4 regions of the Metabacillus sediminilitoris genome follow, and region 2 is predicted to be linked to each of the others. Evidence: predicted binding sites of a transcription regulator. Region 2 holds the regulator's gene; each other region holds the start of a gene.
The links. Region 2 encodes Rex, which represses fermentation and respiration genes when NADH is low (regulators of the CRP and FNR family bind a similar motif). Its sites were predicted from a motif close to TTGTGAAATATTTCACAA; they were not measured.
Positions count from the first base shown of each region.

Region 1: a site for Rex is predicted at 1,302-1,319, ahead of yumC (ferredoxin--NADP reductase 2). Genes of this name have one in related genera too.
Region 3: a site for Rex is predicted at 2,650-2,667, ahead of GMB29_RS23745 (helical membrane plugin domain-containing protein). Genes of this name have one in related genera too.
Region 4: a site for Rex is predicted at 2,257-2,274, ahead of qoxA (cytochrome aa3 quinol oxidase subunit II). Genes of this name have one in related genera too.

Region 1 is NZ_CP046266.1:4,756,688-4,761,483, forward strand. It holds gene GMB29_RS22965 (NAD(P)/FAD-dependent oxidoreductase) at 1-1,208, opposite strand, end outside; gene yumC (ferredoxin--NADP reductase 2) at 1,574-2,566, shown strand; gene GMB29_RS22975 (HesB/IscA family protein) at 2,647-3,009, opposite strand; gene dapF (diaminopimelate epimerase) at 3,094-3,954, opposite strand; gene GMB29_RS22985 (DUF2225 domain-containing protein) at 4,213-4,796, shown strand, end outside.
Region 2 is NZ_CP046266.1:243,130-247,925, reverse strand. It holds gene GMB29_RS01415 (CPBP family intramembrane glutamic endopeptidase) at 1-528, shown strand, start outside; gene GMB29_RS01410 (YdiK family protein) at 525-728, shown strand; gene tatC (twin-arginine translocase subunit TatC) at 735-1,493, opposite strand; gene GMB29_RS01400 (twin-arginine translocase TatA/TatE family subunit) at 1,511-1,723, opposite strand; gene GMB29_RS01395 (redox-sensing transcriptional repressor Rex) at 1,749-2,396, opposite strand; gene moaC (cyclic pyranopterin monophosphate synthase MoaC) at 2,817-3,305, opposite strand; gene GMB29_RS01385 (ABC-F family ATP-binding cassette domain-containing protein) at 3,501-4,796, shown strand, end outside.
Region 3 is NZ_CP046266.1:4,911,682-4,916,477, forward strand. It holds gene GMB29_RS23725 (response regulator transcription factor) at 1-38, opposite strand, end outside; gene GMB29_RS23730 (hypothetical protein) at 385-597, opposite strand; partial or broken gene GMB29_RS23735 (IS3 family transposase) at 641-766, shown strand; gene GMB29_RS23740 (NAD(P)/FAD-dependent oxidoreductase) at 836-2,017, opposite strand; gene GMB29_RS23745 (helical membrane plugin domain-containing protein) at 2,056-2,487, opposite strand; gene GMB29_RS23750 (nucleoside deaminase) at 2,844-3,305, shown strand; gene GMB29_RS23755 (ankyrin repeat domain-containing protein) at 3,346-4,065, shown strand; gene GMB29_RS23760 (hypothetical protein) at 4,151-4,462, opposite strand; gene GMB29_RS23765 (hypothetical protein) at 4,608-4,796, opposite strand, start outside.
Region 4 is NZ_CP046266.1:1,372,876-1,377,671, reverse strand. It holds gene qoxB (cytochrome aa3 quinol oxidase subunit I) at 1-990, opposite strand, end outside; gene qoxA (cytochrome aa3 quinol oxidase subunit II) at 1,008-2,006, opposite strand; gene GMB29_RS06725 (COX15/CtaA family protein) at 2,566-3,504, shown strand; gene cyoE (heme o synthase) at 3,543-4,457, shown strand.

The DNA.
Region 1 (4,796 bases), 1.1 Mb from region 2:
AAGTTGAATTTCCCCTTTTTCATCACTAAGGAAGGACCACCAATCATATATAAAGCACGATTATCAATCATCTTTTTCATAAAAGATGCCTTAGAGCCTACAAATTTCTTGCCGAAGACAAATCCAACTGCATCATGATCACCTAAGGATGCAACAGATCCTTTCATGACTGGTGTAAATGAAATCATTTTTTTAGAGCCGGAAATCGCTGCTTGTAAGTTTTTGGCACAAACTTCTCCTTGCTGCATAGCAATCTGTGCTGTAGGTGGATAGGGACGGTTTGTTTCTTCATTTATAATCAATGAGCAATCACCGATAACAAATACGTCTTCATGACCTGGTGCGCGTAAATAATCATCAACCTTCACACGTCCTCGTATATTTTCAAATCCTGCTTCTTCGACAACGCTATTACCTCGAACACCAGCTGCCCATACAACCGTACCTGCTTTAATTGTTTCCATGCGATTGTCTTTGGAAACGATAATACCATCCTTTATACATTCCTTTATTGCCGTACCTATTCTAAATTCCACACCTTTTTTTTGTAAGTATTTCACTGCATAATTTACTAATCCAGGATCAAATCCAGGTAAAGCAGTTGGCGCAGCTTCAACACAAATCATGCGAACTTTCTGGAAATCAATATCATATTCTTTACAAAGTTTTGGGATTCTGTTTCCTAATTCACCTAAGAACTCAATTCCTGTAAAACCAGCACCACCAACTATAATGGCAAGGCGTTCTACTTTTTTATCCTTTTCCATATTATAGGTAGCAAATTGATATTCTATATGCTCACGTAATTGACGTGCAGAATCAATGCTTGTAATCCCAAATGCATACTCCTTTAATCCTTTTATTCCAAATGTTTCAGGATGTGAACCTAAAGAAATAACTAAGTAGTCATACTCTACCTGACCTTTTTCTAAGGTAACCACTTTTGCTTGTTTATCAATTGCAACAACTGTATCTTTCATAAAGTGAATGCGACTTGTATTAATGACTTCTCTAATTGGATATCGAGCACGATCATGATGTAAAGTACCAGCTGAAGCTTCATGCAACCAGGTTGTTTCATAGTGATAATTATTCTTATTCACTAAGGTAATCTCTGCTTCACTTACACCAATTAGCTTTTGCAAGCGAGTCACTGTAATTAACCCACCATAACCTGCACCTAACACAACAACTCTTGGCTTTCTCACATAATCACCTACTCCTTTTTAGAATGTTGTAACTGAATAATATTCATTACCCCTATGTTATACAACATATATTTTGAGTAAAGCGATAAAAAATTGTGAACCCGTTCACTTATGTCAGTATATTCATCTACCTATCCATTTAGGATGAATAGTAACATTTCATCCGAATTTCTATATAATTTTTAGAAACTAATTTATATTATGTTTTTGTATAGTATAATCAATTTTATAATCGTTTTCATTCCATTTTATGAATAGTTTCTTAATTAGATATGTATCCATATAAGTTGAAGAAAATGATTTATGCAGGTTTGTGTGATAAGATTTTGTTGTGATTTAGCACAGTCTAAAAGGGAGGAAAACTTATGAAAGAAGATACTAAAATATATGATATTACCATCATCGGTGGAGGACCTGTTGGGTTATTTACTGCTTTTTATGGTGGAATGAGACAAGCTAGTGTCAAAATCATTGAAAGTCTTCCGCAATTAGGTGGCCAGCTTTCTGCATTATACCCAGAAAAATACATATATGATGTCGCAGGTTTTCCAAAAGTAAGAGCCCAAGAGCTCGTTAATAATTTAAAAGAACAAATGGAGCAATTTTCCCCAACAATCGCCTTAGAACAAGCCGTTGAACAAGTTGAAAAACAAGCTGATGGTGTATTTAAACTTACAACAAACAATGAAGTACATTATACAAAAACAATCATTATTACTGCTGGTAACGGAGCATTTCAGCCTCGTAAACTCGAACTTGAGGAGTCAGTAAAATACGAAAACAAAAACTTACATTACTTTGTTGATGACTTAAACAAATTTTCAGGAAAACGAGTAGCACTGTGCGGTGGCGGTGACTCAGCTGTAGACTGGGCACTTATGCTTGAACCAATTGCCGAAAGTGTCAGCCTTATCCATAGACGTGATAAATTCAGAGCACATGAACATAGTGTAGAGTTATTAAAAAAGTCAAAGGTAAATTTAGTAACGCCATTTGTTCCAACAGAGCTAATTGGTGATGATAAAATCGAACAACTTGTTTTAGAGGAAGTAAAAGGAGATCGAAAAGAAGTCCTTGATATTGACGACTTAATCATAAACTATGGGTTCGTTTCTTCTCTTGGCCCAATCAAAAATTGGGGCTTAGAAATCGAGAAAAACTCCATTCTCGTTAATTCTAAAATGGAAACGAATATTGCCGGAATCTATGCCGCTGGTGATATTTGCACATATGAAGGAAAAGTTAAACTTATTGCAAGTGGATTTGGTGAAGCACCTACTGCAGTAAATAATGCAAAAGCCTATTTAGATCCTAAAGCACGTGTACAACCATTGCACAGTACAAGTTTATTTGGTTGAGCATCAAAGCAAGACACGATGGTTTAGACATCTAAACATAAACAAAACGACTGCCTTTAGACAGTCGTTTTGTTTATTTATTAACACTCTTCAGGAGAACCAACATTTGTCGCCGTTCTAAATGAAGAGCCACAGCCACAGCTTGCAATAGCATTTGGATTGTCGATAGTGAAGCCGCCGCCCATCATGGATTGCTTATAGTCGATCTTTGTACCGTTTAAAATTGGTGAATCCTCTTTTTTTACAAGGATTGTTAATCCATGCTGATTTAAGACTTGGTCATCTTCACTTATATCATGTTCAAATCCCATACCATAGGAAAGCCCACTGCAGCCTCCACCTTTAACTGATACGCGAAGATATGCATTTTCTTCTTCATGTTCTTTCATCATATCTTTTATTTGAAAAGCTGCCGCTTCAGTAATTATTACAACATCATTCATCAGAATTCCTCCTTAATCAGAATGAAACGATACTTAAAGTATACCTCTTTGTTTTTCCTCACTCAACTGAAACGCCCTGATTGATCAGGAATTGATAAAATACGTTCCAGTACAAATAACCTCTGCAGGACCTGTCATTAATACATTACCCTCTGCTGTCCAATTAATTTGCAGGTCGCCTCCAGCTAAGTGGACAGTCGTTTCTTCACCAAGGGCTGTGTAATTGTTTAAGACAGAAGAAACAACTGCTGCACAAGCCCCTGTACCACAAGCCTGTGTAACACCTGACCCTCTTTCCCAAACTCTAAAATGAAGTTCATTTTTTGAAACGACTTGGACAAATTCAACGTTAACTCCTTCTGGAAAACGTTCATCCTTCTCAACAATAGGACCTAATGATGTAACAGGTGCTTGATTAATGTCATCAACATAAAATATGACATGTGGATTCCCCATCGAAACGGTTGTTATCCCGAATAGTTGTCCAGCAAATTCTACTTTTTCATTAATCGTTTTTTCATCACCATGACCAAGCATTGGAATTTGGGATTTTAACAAACGCGGTTCACCCATATCAATTGTGATTGATGTTACTAGATCATTCTTAACCTGTACTTTTGCTTCGACAAGTCCTGATAATGTTTCGATCTTAAATCTAGTATCCGTTACTATTTTATGCTCGAACGCATATTTTGCAACACAACGCAAACCGTTCCCACAATTTTTCCCCTCAGAGCCATCATTATTAAAGATTCTCATTTTAACGGCTGCAACTTCTGAAGGACAAATTAAAATCATACCATCTGACCCTATACCTGTATGAATATTTGACACTTGTCTAGCAATTTCAGGTAAACTCTCTTCTCCAAGCTGCTCCTCAAAAAGATTTACATAAATATAGTTATTTCCTAATCCGTGCATTTTTGTGAATTGAAATGAATTCATGATGTCCTCCAAAAGATTTTGTTTTTATTAGTATAAAATGTTGGTAATGAGAGCACAATACAAATATCCCCCGTTTTATAGAAGTAAAAGCTTCCTGCCGTTGTAGGGAGCTTTTATTTGTTTTTTAATCTCTGCATTTACAATAATATTTTTCTAACCCTACCTTCGAAATAGTTCTTTTTACTTATATTTCTGGTATACTTTACTTATTATTTAGCATTACCAAACTTTACATTCAGAAAGAATGGAGTGTAACTTATGAGAAAAGACCCAGAATATTTATATGACAAACCAGTCAAATGTCTTGTATGTCAAGAAACGTATACAACAAAGAAAGTATTATCGAAATATATCCGGGCGCATAAACATGATACTGATTTTTGTTCACACTATATTTCTACAAAGATCAATCCACTTCTTTATTATGTTCAAGTTTGTCCTAATTGTGGCTATTCCACTTCAGAAGAATTTTCATCCTTTTTTCTTCCCACTTCATTTGAAGCCATCCAGGAAAAGATTTGTTCCAATTGGAATGGACCTAATTATTGCCATGAACGCTCGTTGGAGGATGCGATTAAGTCATATAAATTAGCCATTTATTGTGCAACAATAAAAAAAGAAAAACATATAACATTATCAGGACTATATTTACGATTAGCATGGTTATATCGTACAGAAAAAGTAAATGTAGACGAAGAAACACGCTTTTTACACCTAGCACTTACTGAATATATCCAATCATATATGTATGGCGACTTTAACCATACTCAATTAACTGAAATAAAGCTTCTCTATCTCATCGGAGAACTAAGCAGACGCCTCCGCTTAACAACCCAAGCAAC
Region 2 (4,796 bases):
TCATCGGTTTTGGCGACAATTGGTTGGTCGATTGGTGGCGTATTTTTAGCATATTTCTCCCAAGTCTTTGCAGCTAGTATTGAAATTAATCTATTTGGGGTAGATCCTGGATCTGAAAACACGCAAATGCTTGTGAATGTAATAGAGGTTACACCGGTGCTCATTCTTGTTACCTCTATAATAGGACCTATCTTAGAAGAGATCATTTTTCGTAAAATACTATTTGGCGTCTTATATATCAGAACAAATTTTTTCATAGCAGCTCTCATCAGTTCAATTATCTTTTCACTTTTACACGGTGAGCCGCATCATCTTCTCTTGTATGCATCAATGGGCTTTACCTTTGCGTTTCTTTATGTGAAAACAAATCGAATCATAGTTCCGATCTTGGCACATGTAACGATGAATACACTAGTCATATTAATTCAAACCGTTTTCCGTGAAGATATTGAAAAAATGATGAAGCAATATGAGGACATGCAACTAGAGCAACACGTGCAACTAATAATTGGAGGCTTTTTATCATGAGAACAAACCCTATTTCCATGGGAATTTTTTATTTAACGATGGGGTTACTGTTTACCTACTTAGCTATTAACAGTGCTGAAAATGGAATTTTTTCATTTCCAACAATCATCCTAATGATCATCGCAACCTTCGATATCGGTGTTGCCATTAGAATGTTTAATTTATCTAGAAGATTAAAAAAAGTAAATGCGAAAAAATGAGACTGATCATCCAGTCTCATTTTTTGTATTCTCCTCTTCAAACCGCAGCTTCTGAGCTCTTCGATACGTAATTCGAGATACCCAAATACTAATTTCATATAAGATAAATAATGGTATTGACACCATTAAGTGTGAAGTTAATTCTGGCGGTGTGATTAGTGCGGCAATGACCAACAGAACAAAGTATGCATATTTTCTTACTTTTGATAGAAACATTGGCGTAACAATTCCTAATCTCGTCAGAAACATAATAACGACTGGTAATTGAAACAGCAGCCCAAACGGGATGGTTAGCTGTAATAAAAACGTGAAATATTCATGGATTCCAATCACTTGATTTACTTCTAAATCATTTGAGATCTTTTCCATGAAATCTACGACAAACGGAAACAAAATAAAATAGGAAAAGGAAATACCCGCTAGAAATAACAAAAGTGATAGTGGAATATAGCTTAAAGTAACACGTCTTTCCTTTTCATATAAACCTGGACTAACAAATGCCCAAAGTTGATACAAAATGACAGGTGACGTAATGATAAATGCAATAATAAATGCAAATTGCATATACACCATTAAAGGGTCTGTTAGATTAAAGGAATTTAGTGTTAAATTCCTAGCTTGATCTGTTTGTTGTAAATAAACGATAATCGGTCTTGAAAGCAAAAAGCCAGCTATTACAGCTATGAAAAAGAAAACGACAACAATGATCAGTCGTTTTCTAAGCTCTGTAATATGTTCAATGACCGACATTTCATTATGTTTCATATCGGATTCATCCTATCTTACTTGACTTCTTCCTTTTTTTCGATCTTTTTTACATCATCATCTTCATCATCTGCTAAGCCTTTTGTTGCAGTTTTAAATTCACGTAACGAACTCCCAACTGCTTTACCTAAATCAGGTAATTTTTTAGGGCCAAAAATAAGCAATGCTACAAATGCGATTAATAATAGGCTACCAAATCCCATTGATGCTCCGAATCCAAGTGTTAGCATGGAGATCCACCTCCCTTAAATAATTTTAAGATTTATCTTCATTTGGATAATGCTTTAAAAAATAAACAAGTGACTGAAGTTCCACTGCTAAATCAATATGATGGATCCGTATATCATCTGGAACATTTAACCTTGCAGGTGTAAAGTTTAAGATCCCCTTAATCCCCTTTGTTATCAGCCGATCTGTAATCGCCTGAGCAGCTGGAGCCGGTACCGTTAATATCGCAACAGTCACATCTTCAGGTAGTATCTCTTCAAGTTGATCTAAGTGAAAGACTGGTACCCCACCTATTTCTTCTCCAACTTTTTCGGTGTCTACATCAAATGCAAGTGAAATAACAGTGTTATTATTCTTTGTGAAATTATAATGCAAAAAGGCAGTTCCTAGATTCCCTACACCAATTAAACATACCTTTGTCATTTCGTCTTGATCCAATGTTTTTCTAAAAAAGGATAACAAATAATTAACATTATAACCATATCCCTTTTTTCCTAACGCACCGAAATAGGAGAAATCTCTCCGTATTGTTGCAGAATCAACCTTTACAGCATCACTTAATTCAGCAGATGAAACCCGCTGTTTTCCTGATGAGTGTAAATTTTTTAAAAATCGATAGTACAAAGGCAAACGCTTAGCAGTTGCCTGAGGTATTTTAGATTGTTCAATATTCATTCACTCTTATCCCTCACTCTAGAAATGCGTAAGCGCCTTGTTCAGCCACGACAGACATAAGACGCGCATGAATAGAAGATGCTTTTTACCTTCAATTCATGCGTGGCTTATGACCCCGAGTGGCTAGGCGCTGGAGCTAGACATGAAAACTAAGTCTAAAACCTTAAACTAATTATCCTTTAAGAAATGCGAAGTGCCTTGTTTAGCCCAAAAGGCATAAGACACGTACATGACTAGAAGGTGTTCTTTACCTTCAATTTATGGGTGACTTAAGACCCTAAGATGCTGGGTGCTTGAGCTAGACATAAAAACTCAGTCTAGTTTATTACCTTAAATCCTTTAGAAAATGCGTAAACGCCTTGTCCAGATTCGACAGCAGGCATAAGAACACTTCATACATTTAGAATTCTTTATGATACATCATTTATCTACCCGATGGAAGTCACCACTTTTTCCTCCGGTTTTTTCTACTAAATAGGTAGGACCTATGACCATTCCTTTATCTACAGCTTTACACATATCATAAACTGTCAGAGCTGAAACACTTGCAGAAGTTAACGCTTCCATTTCAACACCTGTACTCCCTGTTGTTTTAACAGTTGAAGTGATCATTAATTCATAATTACTTTCTTCTATTTTCCATTCAAACTCAATATCTACACCTTTAATGGGAATTGGATGACACATTGGAATGACATTAGCTGTTTGTTTTGCTGCCATAATACCTGCTACTTGAGCAACTGAAAGAACATCACCTTTACCAATTTCATGATTAGTGATTTTTTTATATACCTCTTCAGTTAGTTGGATGCTCGTTTTTGCACGTGCAGTTCTCTTTGTTGTTTCTTTCGCAGAGATATCAACCATTTTGGCTCTGCCTTGATCATTGAAATGGGTAAATTCTGACATATACAAATCCCCTTATACGTAGACTATACACTATTTTTTACTATCTGTCTGTTTGTTATTGTGACAATTGATTAAATTTATAAATCTCTCTCATATCTCTATTTTATCGTTGTTTTTTAAGAGAAATCATATGTATCATTGTTGCCCATTGGTTCCTATTAAGCTAAACTAAAGGCATTGATAGAGGTGAATACAATGATATTGTTACAAATAAATCAACTTAGCAAATATTTTGGTCCTGATCCTATTCTAACGAATATTAAGCTTGAAGTACAAACAAGAGATAAGATTGCCATTGTTGGCCGTAATGGAGCTGGAAAATCTACTCTTTTAAAAATTATTGCTGGGTACATGTCACATGATTCAGGTGAAATAATCAAGCCGAAAGATGTTTCTGTTGGATATTTAGCTCAAGATACTGGGCTAGAATCTCAATTATCAATCTGGGATGAAATGAATTTAGTTTTTAAAGAGCTTCAGTCCATGGAAAAAGAGATGAGAAACCTAGAACAACAGATGGCTATTATTGATCCCGCATTAGAATCAAAGAAATTCGAACAGCTATTAAAGGAATATGATAGCTTGCAAGTAAAATTCAAGGAAAGCGGCGGCTACCAATATGAAGCAGATATCCGATCAGTACTTCATGGTCTTGGATTCAGTACATTTGATTCCGATACGAAAATAGCCTCATTAAGCGGCGGCCAGAGAACCAGACTTGCCTTAGGTAAATTACTGTTAACAAACCCAGACCTGCTAATTTTAGATGAACCGACGAATCATTTAGATATTGAAACATTAACATGGCTTGAACAATACTTGCAAAATTACTCAGGAGCTATTTTAATTGTTTCGCATGACAGATACTTTTTAGACAAAATTGTAACACAAGTATACGAAATTAGTCGTCAAACGAGCACAAAATATATTGGCAATTATAGCAGTTACTTAAAATACAAAGCAGAAAACTATGAAAAAGAGCTCAAAACCTATGAAAAACAACAGGAAGAAGTAGCTAAACTAAAGGATTTTATTCAGCGAAATTTAGCACGTGCTTCAACAACAAAGTTAGCACAAAGCAGAAGAAAAAAATTAGAAAAGATGGACATACTGAATAAGCCGTTGGGCGATGAAAAATCAGCCAACTTTCAATTTGATATTGAGAGACAAAGTGGCAATGATGTACTAAAGGCCACGAACATATCTGTCTCATATGATTCGCAGCATCCTATTATTTCAAATATTTCCTTCTCGATTTCCCGCGGTGATAGCATTGCTCTAATTGGTCCTAATGGGATTGGTAAATCTACATTACTTAAATCGATTGTTCAAAAACTAGATGCTTTGTCTGGAACTTTTGCCCTTGGCTCTCATGTTCAAATTGGCTATTATGATCAACAACAAGCAGACCTTACATCAAATAAACGATTGTTAGATGAGCTTTGGGACGATTATCCACAGAAGACCGAAAAGGAAATCAGAACGGTACTA
Region 3 (4,796 bases), 930 kb from region 2:
AGTTTTGCATCATCTTCTACAATGAAAATTTTGAACATGATAGGTATCTCCTCTTATATTTGTTTATTAGTATGTATTTTATTACCAACTGTAAGTATAACGTTCTAAGAAAAATAAATCATTGGTAAAAACGATTTAGACGGCCTATCATATAAAAAGAATTTATCATTTTAGGTTAATATTATAAGTGAAAGTCCTTCATCATGCCGATGAAGGACTTTTTTTCTTTCATATTCTACCTTTTGGTCCTTCATCAAGCCGATGAAGGACTTTTCTTCTTTCATATTCTACCTTTTGGTCCTTCATCATGCTTATGAAGGACCTATTTTCTTTCATATTCTACCTTTTAGTCCTTCATCAAGCCGATGAAGGACTTTTCTTCTTTCATATTCTACCTTTTGGTCCTTCATCATGCTTATGAAGGACTTTTTCTCTTTCATATTCTACCTTTTGGTCCTTCATCAAGCCGATGAAGGACTTTTCTTCTTTCATAATTCTACCTTTTGGTCCTTCATCATGCTTATGAAGGACTTTTCTTCTTTCATATTCTACCTTTTGGTCCTTCATCATGCTTATGAAGGACCTTTTTTCTTTCATTTTCTACCTTTTGGTCCTTCATCATGCTTATGAAGGACTTTTAAGTTTAGAACACTTCAAGCAGGAACTAGCTAAATATATCGACTACTACAATCACAAACGAATTAAGGAAAAATTAAAAGGCATGAGCCCGGTACAATACCGGGTTCATGCCCAACAGGTTGCCTAATGAAATAACCGTGTCTAACTTTTAGAGGTCACTTCATGAAGGCGAGTTTTTCTTTTAAGAAATATATGATTAGTACGCTAAGCTGAATAAACCGTTAATATGTGTTAAGTAACGAATATTACTTGCTTCTTTCATTAATGATGCTGGAAGTCCTTTAAGTGGAGTTTCATTTCCACCTACGATTGCAACACCATCTTTACGTCCTAAGCTTGCAAGTGTACCTGAGTTAATTGGTGAGAACTCTTCCATTGATTTCTCATTAAAGAATGCAAATAGATTGTAACCAACAAGTTCACCCATTTGCCAAGCATTTTGCGCTGTAGGCGCATATGGACGTCCGCCGCCTGGAGGGAAGACAACTGCACTGTCACCAACGATAAATACATCATTATGTGAAGAAGATTGCAGATAACTATTAACAGTCGCACGGTTACGATCTACTGCAAGACCTGATTCTCCAACCATTGGAAGGCCTTGTACTCCACCAGTCCAAACGAATGTATTTGCAACAATTTTACGGCCATCTTTTAATTCGATTTCATTACCTGCTACATTTGTTACAGGCATACCTGTAATAAATTCAACGCCGCGTTTTTCAAGGCTTGTTGTTGCACGCTCAATTAAATGATCAGGTAAAACCGGAAGAATTTTTGGACCTGCCTCAACAAGCATGATTTTCAATTCTTTCGGATCTACGCCGTAACCTTTCGCTACTTTAGGCATATGATCAACAATTTCCCCAACTAATTCAACGCCAGTTAAACCGCCGCCGCCGATAAGAATTGTTGCATCCGCTTCATTTTTCGTTTCTGCATATGCGCGAATACGATCTTCAATATGATTGTAAATCTTATTTGCTTCCGCAACTGATTTTAATGTCATACTATTTTCTTCTAGTCCTGGGATACCAAAGTAAGCAGTCGTACTTCCTAAGCCAACAACAAGTGCATCATATGTTAAAGTTGACCCATCAGAAAGTTTTACTTCTTTGTTATCAACAGAGAAGGATGTCACTTCAGAAATTTTAAGATCAATATCTTTTCCTTTGAAAAGCTTTTCTAATGGCATAGAAATCGCTTTTTCACCAATAGTACCACCCGCAAGACGGTGTAATTCAGTAATAATTTGGTGTGTTGGGTATTTGTTTACCACAGTGATTTTTGCATCAGCTCTATTTAAATATTTACGAGCAGTAACAGCAGTTAAAAGTCCGCCATAACCTGCACCTAAAATGACGATATGTTTAGACATTGATTATCCTCCGTTCTTACTATTCAAATTGTTAAGTATTATTTTGTACCACGTTCGTTAGAAATTTGTAAATAAGCATTTACAAAACGGAATAGCTTTTGTGCTTGTGGATCTTTTAACATTTTTAATAAACCGAATAAACCGATCACTTCGTTGCTTTCCTCTGCACGATCCTTCGCTTCAATAGCAGTAGCTGCTACATTTTTAACAGAGTGTGTTACAGGCTCTAGAAGCTCTGTAATCGCTCCAACTGTATCATTTTTTAATACTTCATCTGTTGAAACAGATTGAACGAAATCATAAGACTTTGTTAAAACATTAACAAGTTCAGTCAATTTTGGAAGCTGTTCAACTAATGTAGTTAAAGACTCCTGAACCTCAGGTTTTAATAACTGATCAAGGAGTTCTTGATTAGCTGACAAGCTTTGTGAAACTTGTTCAGGTTTTGTTTGTGTATTTGTTTCTGACATATCCAATTCTCCTTTACATATGTAATACTGAATGATTAGTGGGATATAAAAAGCCGCTTTTTCTATTATAACTCAATTTGTTATCCTGGACTATTCGAATTTTTTTAAAATATTATCGGTTTATCTAAGAAATCCTTTAAAATGCTTTAAAAATCACCATCTTTGTGATTAAGTACACAATTTAAAGTATCATTAGAATAATTTCTTATGTTTAGTTTTTACTGAAAAAATACAAATTATGATGATAGGTTTAAAATATTTATTCTACAACCTATTAGTAGAATTTTAATAAAATAACTTGCCTTAATATTATGATATCTTAGAAATGAATTACCTTTTCAAAGGAGTGCATGGATATGAGTCAAAAAGAATTTATGCAAATGGCCATCGAGTTAGCTTATGACAATACGAAAAACAAAAAGGGTAAACCATTTGGGGCACTCATTGTTAAAGATGGAAGGATTGTTGCAAAGGGGGTAAACGATGTCCTCGAAACACATGATCCTACAGCACATGCTGAACTTCAAGCTATCCGTGAAGCTTGTCGTATCCTTACTAAAACTGACCTTTCAGACTGTGAGCTTTACGCAAGCGGTGAGCCTTGTCCGATGTGTTTAAGTGCCATTTACTGGGCAAATATTCAACATGTTTATTATGCATTTACTGCTGAAGACGAGGAAGCGGCCGGGTTAGGAACGAAATATGTTTATCAGCAAGTAAGTCTTCCAAAAGAAGAACGAGATATTAAATTAATTAAGCTGAACAACCTTATACCAGAGAAAGACCCATTTGTTCTTTGGAAAGAAAGGAACGATTAAGTTGCATATTCCTTTCTTGTCACATCTCATGCAGAAGAAGATGCTAGTTATACCGGAATGGCTGATCGTATTTATTGGCTGCAGCCTTTTGCTTCAGGGATGTGTTTCAAATGAGAGTGGAGAGGCCAACAAGCAGGCAAAGGAGCGAGAAATCGTGAGTGAAGAAATAAATGAACAGCTACTTCAAGCAGCAGAACATGGAGAAACTGATAGGATAAAAACCCTCATTAAGAAAGGCGCAAATATAAATATCCAGGACTCACAAGGACGTACTGCGGCCATGATTGCGACATATAACAATGATAGAAAGACGGCCAATGTCCTTATTGAGGCTGGGGCTGACGTAAACATCCAGGATGACATGAAAAACAACCCCTTCCTATATGCTGGTGCAGAAGGATTTATCGAGATTCTGAAGCTGACAATTGCTGCCGGTGCTGATCCCGCCATTACAAACCGATATGGAGGCACTGCTTTGATCCCAGCGTCAGAGCATGGCTATGTAGATGTTGTGAAAGAGCTTCTTACCAATACTGAGATTGATGTAAATCATGTGAATAACCTAGGTTGGACTGCTCTAATGGAAGCCATTATATTAAATAATGGCAACGAAACACAGCAGCAAACGGTGCAATTGCTGATCGAACATGGAGCAGATGTGAACATTCCAGACAAAGAAAATGTGACTCCTTTACAGCATGCACGTGAAAAGGGCTTTAAAGAAATAGAAGAAATATTGTTAAAAGCAGGAGCAAAATAAAAAAATTGTGGGAGTTAAGGTTGCAACTAATAAACAGTTTCAGTTAGATAGTGTGAATGCTTGTACACAGAAAACCAGCTTTCTTTCAAAGCTGGTTTAAAATCTGTAATGAACGGATCTCTTGTTTTGTCTCAAAGGTTCCTAGCTGATAAATTTTTTCATATAGATTTTTAATCAAATGATGCTGTTCTTCACGTGTTTTTATCCCGTTTTCTTCATTTAACGATGTAATAATCGGTTTTGGATCATATTCTGTTCGTTTGATCTCACGCAGGATATTCGCTATTACCTGTATTTGCTCCTTTGTAGCTTCGATTTCATAATAGTGCAGATGGTCATCCAATTTGGATTCTTGGATATCCTCGGCTTCAACAGAAACATAATATGTCTTAGTCATTTTAAATGCCTCCCAACTTTGACAGCTTATTTTAGACCACAAAAGCGCAAGCGACTTGAACAGTATAAGACAATAAGAGATCCAAATCGCTTATTCCCGACTTATGCAGGATCAGGTAATTACTTATATAAAGGAATCCCAATCCTTAGTTTGTTTCTGGATTTTTATTTTCGTCATCTACACTGTCCTTTTCTTCACCATCGCTAGGACCATTGTCTTGATCGACCCCATCACCTACACCGCTTTCTTCCAACTCTTTCTGTGCATCATTGACATCATTTTCTAATCCTTCTTTCACCTCTTCATTTTCGTCTACTTCATCCTTTTGTTCCCC
Region 4 (4,796 bases), 1.1 Mb from region 2:
GAAGTGGTGAACCCAAACTAGGAAACTCAAGAAAGAAATCGTCACGATCGAAATAACCATCGATTTATAACCAAACAATGTTTTCCTAGCAAACGTTGCGAAAATTTCCGAGAAAATACCGAACGCCGGCAAGATAACGATATATACTTCAGGATGTCCCCAAATCCAGAACAAGTTAGCCCAAAGCATTGGCATACCACCATCAGCTAATGTAAAGAAATGAGTGCCGAATAATCGGTCAAATGTCATTAATGCTAATGTTACTGTTAATACAGGGAATGCAAAAACAATAATAAAGTTTGTAATTAAAGCTGTCCATGTAAACATTGGCATACGCATTAATGTCATTCCTGGCGCACGCATTTTAATGATTGTTACGATAAAGTTAATACCTGTTAACAGGGTACCTATACCAGAGATCTGTAATCCAAGTAAATAATAGTTGATTCCGGGTCCAGGACTACCTTCAATTGCTAAAGGAGCATAGTTCGTCCACCCTGCATCTGGTGATCCACCAAATACGAAGGAGATGTTGAAAAGAATAGCTCCAAAGAAAAATGACCAAAAACTTAATGCATTTAAATAAGGAAATGCTACGTCCCTTGCTCCTATTTGCAGCGGAACAACGACGTTCATTAAACCTATTACGAATGGCATCGCCATGAAGATAATCATGATCGTACCATGTGTTGTAAAGATTTCATTGTAATGCTGAGATGTTAAAAACTCATTGTTTGGCACTGTTAACTGTGCTCTCATTAATAATGCATCCACACCACCACGGAAAAGCATGATGACGGCTGCAATAATATACATAATACCAATTTTTTTATGATCAACAGATGTTAACCACTCTGTCCAAAGCCATTTCCATTTTTTAAAGTAAGTAAGAATAAACACAATTCCAATTACAGATAACAAAATAGAGATGTTCGCTCCAAGGAGCATTGGATCATTTAAGATTAAATTATCTTTAATAAAATCAAACATTCAGTGTTCCTCCCTTCTTAGTGGTTATGATGTTCACTAGATTCAGTTGTCGTTGAAGCCTCTTCTTCATGATTGTCTTCTACAGCTTCTGTAGATTCTTCACTATCATGAGAATCTTCACCACCATGAGGTTTTATTTCAACTCCGTATTTTTCGCGGACTTTCATCGCATATTCACCAGAATCTACTCCATGATCAACAATATCTAAGTGAGTATTTGAAAATGTCATTTCTTCAACTGTGTCAGGCAACAATAATTTTTCATATGTTTCTTCTGTTAATTGTGGTGCTTTTTCTTGTGTTTCTTTTACCCATTTTTGGTAGTCATCTTCTTCTAAGGCTACAAAGTTAAATTGTTGATGTGTCATACCTTGGCCTGTAAAGTTAGAGTTCATTCCTTCATATTCTCCAGGTTCATCAGCCTGAAGGTATAAATCATTTACCATACCAGGCATTCCATATTCTTGACCGCCAATTTGCGGAACCCAGAAAGAACTCATTGAATCAGCAGATGTAATCTTGAAAAGTACTGGGTGGTCTTCCGGAACATTTACATAATTGACTGTTTCGATATCTTCCCCTGGATAACTAAAAATCCACTTCCAATCGGCAGATGTTGCATGAATAACAATTGGTTCTTTATGTGCCGTTTCTTTTGGCGGTTTTTCTAAATCATAAAGTACTTTAACTGTTGGAATTGATAAAGCAATAATGATGACGATTGGTATAACCGTCCAAATGATTTCCAACTTTGTACTGCCATGAATATCAGGCTCGTGATCCTTTTCATTGAAATTTTTACGGTCACGATATTTTACAATAACAAAGGCAAATAGTGCGTAAACAACAATCATGATAAATATCATAAAGTAAATTGAATACATAATGAGATCTTTAAGTGTCGCAGCATTAGGTCCTTTTGGATCAAATATTGCATATTCACTACAGCCACTTAAAACAAATAAAAATAGGAATGATGTTGCAAGAACTAAATAAGGCTTTAACTTTTTGAACACCTTTGTCACTCTCCTTTCTAAAACAGCGCATTTATGAATCAATGATTTCAAATGGTAAAACAAATTATATTCACCTACACATACTATCAAAATAAAAAAAAAACAAAATAGTTTCCTACGCATTATTTATTAACTTTCAAAATTTAGACGAAGTTTCTTCACAGTTTGGTAACAATTTTGCCAAAAGATTATCATAATAGATTTCATTACCAAGTTTTCGCTCCTTTTTATTTTGATATACTAATAATGTAAGTGAAAGGTTGAACAATGTAAAATAGTTTTAGAGGTTGAAATCATGCGCTAATCAATAATACTAAAATTTTATAGAAAGTTAAACTATTTTGATAATCTAACTATCTATGTATTACTCGTTTTTTCCTCAAAGTAAACTACACATTGAAAAAGTATGGATTTTTAAAATGTTTATAAATTGCAATAGCTTTATGACAATAATGTGTCTTTTGTCTTCATTGGATGTCATTCCTTTTACTTTTCATCATAATAAGAGTATAAATAATATGTTTTATAAAATTTCTTTTACGTCAAGGAGAGATATTGATTGAAAAAATATATAAAGATCATTGCCATCTTAGCTGTTATTTCTATGGCATTTGTTGTTCTTGGAGGAGCTTTAGTAACCAAGACTGGATCTGCAGATGGATGTGGAAGATCATGGCCTCTTTGCGAAGGAGAACTTGTACAACTTTCTGATGTAACACCTGAAAAACTTATTGAATTCGCACATAGAGCTACGACTATGATCGGGTCTATCTTTGTTGTTGTACTGGCCATTATGTCTTCTATTTATATTAAGAGAAGAGAAACAAAACTGCTTGCTTCGATCTCAGTATTATTTCTAATCATACAGGCTTTAATGGGGGCTGCTGCCGTTATGTGGGGTCAAAACCCATATATTATGGCGCTGCATTTTGGTATTTCAATGATTTCATTTGCTTCAGTATTGTTACTCGCTTTATTAGTCTTTGAGTTTGACTATAAATTCGATGCTAAGGAATTAGTGATTGGGAAAAAGATGAAACGAAATCTTTATTTCCTATCTTTTTATACTTATTTTGTTATTTATTCTGGAGCACTTGTCCGACATGAAGGAGCAGGTCTTGCCCTGCCTGTATGGCCCTTTGGTAATGGTGGTTTCATTTCCCTGGAAACGATTCAGCAACTTGTTCAGTTTGGGCACCGTTCACTTGCTCTGATTTTATTCGTATGGATTTGTTCAACTGCTTATTTTGCATATAAACATTATTGGAACTACCGCGTTATCAAATATAGTATGATTAGTTTGGTTGTATTATTGCTGATGCAAATTACAAGTGGAATCTTGACAGTTGCTACAGGTTTGAGTTTGACATTTTCACTTATACACTCTTTAGTTATTACGCTTATCTTTGGTGTTCTTAGCTATATCATGCTGTTAAATTCTCGCAGCAAAAGTGTAGAAAAAATGTTAGACAACAAAGAGATGAAAAGAGTAGGGTAAGACTTACTCTTTATTTAAATTGAAAGAGGAGAATGGTTGTGAAAAACACCGAGATCGTATTAAAAGATTCGCTTTCTTTGAAAGAGTATTTCTCTTGGAAAGTGATAAAATTAATTATAAAAACTGGAATCATTAAATCCAATATATTAGGGATGCTCGCTGGACTAAGTCTTGCATTATATATCTATGACATCGGGTTTATCGAAAAACTACCGATTATCTTACTATCTTTAATTGGAACATCATTTGTCGTAGGCGGATCTGGTGCTATTAATAACTATTATGACAGAGATATTGATTCTATCATGAAGCGAACGAAGGTCCGTCCAACAGCTGACGGTTCCATCAATCCTAAATTTGCATTATGGTTAGGGATCGCATTGGTTGCGATTGGATTAGTGCTGCTCCTTTCTATTTCAATTTTGGCAGCAGCAATGGCCTTTTTAGGATTTGTCTTTTATGTATTTGCTTATACAATGTTTACAAAACGTTCCACCATTTATAATACTGAAGTGGGAAGCTTGTCTGGTGCAATGCCTCCAATTATAGGATGGGCAGTTATTTCAGCAGATATTTTCCATCCTGTTGCAATTGGATTATTCGTCTTTATGTTTTTATGGCAGCCACCGCACTTTTATGCCATTGCGATTAGACGATTAGAAGAATACAAAGATGCCAGCGTACCAATGCTGCCAGTTGTAAAAGGGATTTATCGAACAAAGGTGCAAACAATTGTCTATTTAATTGTTTTACTAATCACTTCATTTCTCTTTTTCCCATATAGTAAAACAATTACCTTTGCCATGTTTGGACTAACGTTAGTATGGATACTGTTGGGGATTTGGGGATTTAAAAAGGTAGATGATAAAAAATGGGCCAATCTCATGTTTGCCTTTTCATTATCACATCTTACAATTCTTTTTGCATTAATGATTATTATTTCGTTGATCTAAAACAATTCATTTCGTGTTTGTATTTTAAACTGCGCTCGAAAATAGTACAGAAACCTTGGGGGTACTCAATGAATATATTGAGTACCTCTTTTTATTTGGCTGTTTTCGAAAACTTTGTTGCTATATACCAAGTAGTGCGGTGTAGTTGATTGCAGCGAGAGGATGCTCGCTTTTTAGCGGGGCGGGCGGTGAGCCTCCTCGATGTAATGCCTGCAGGAGTCTCGCAATCTGCTCCAATTAACCATAAATAGTTTTCGTTTTAAAAGACAATCTCCTAGAAAGAGCCTTTTATTATGATTTGAGTTTTTAGGTAATCAAAAGAACATATTGACGATCTCA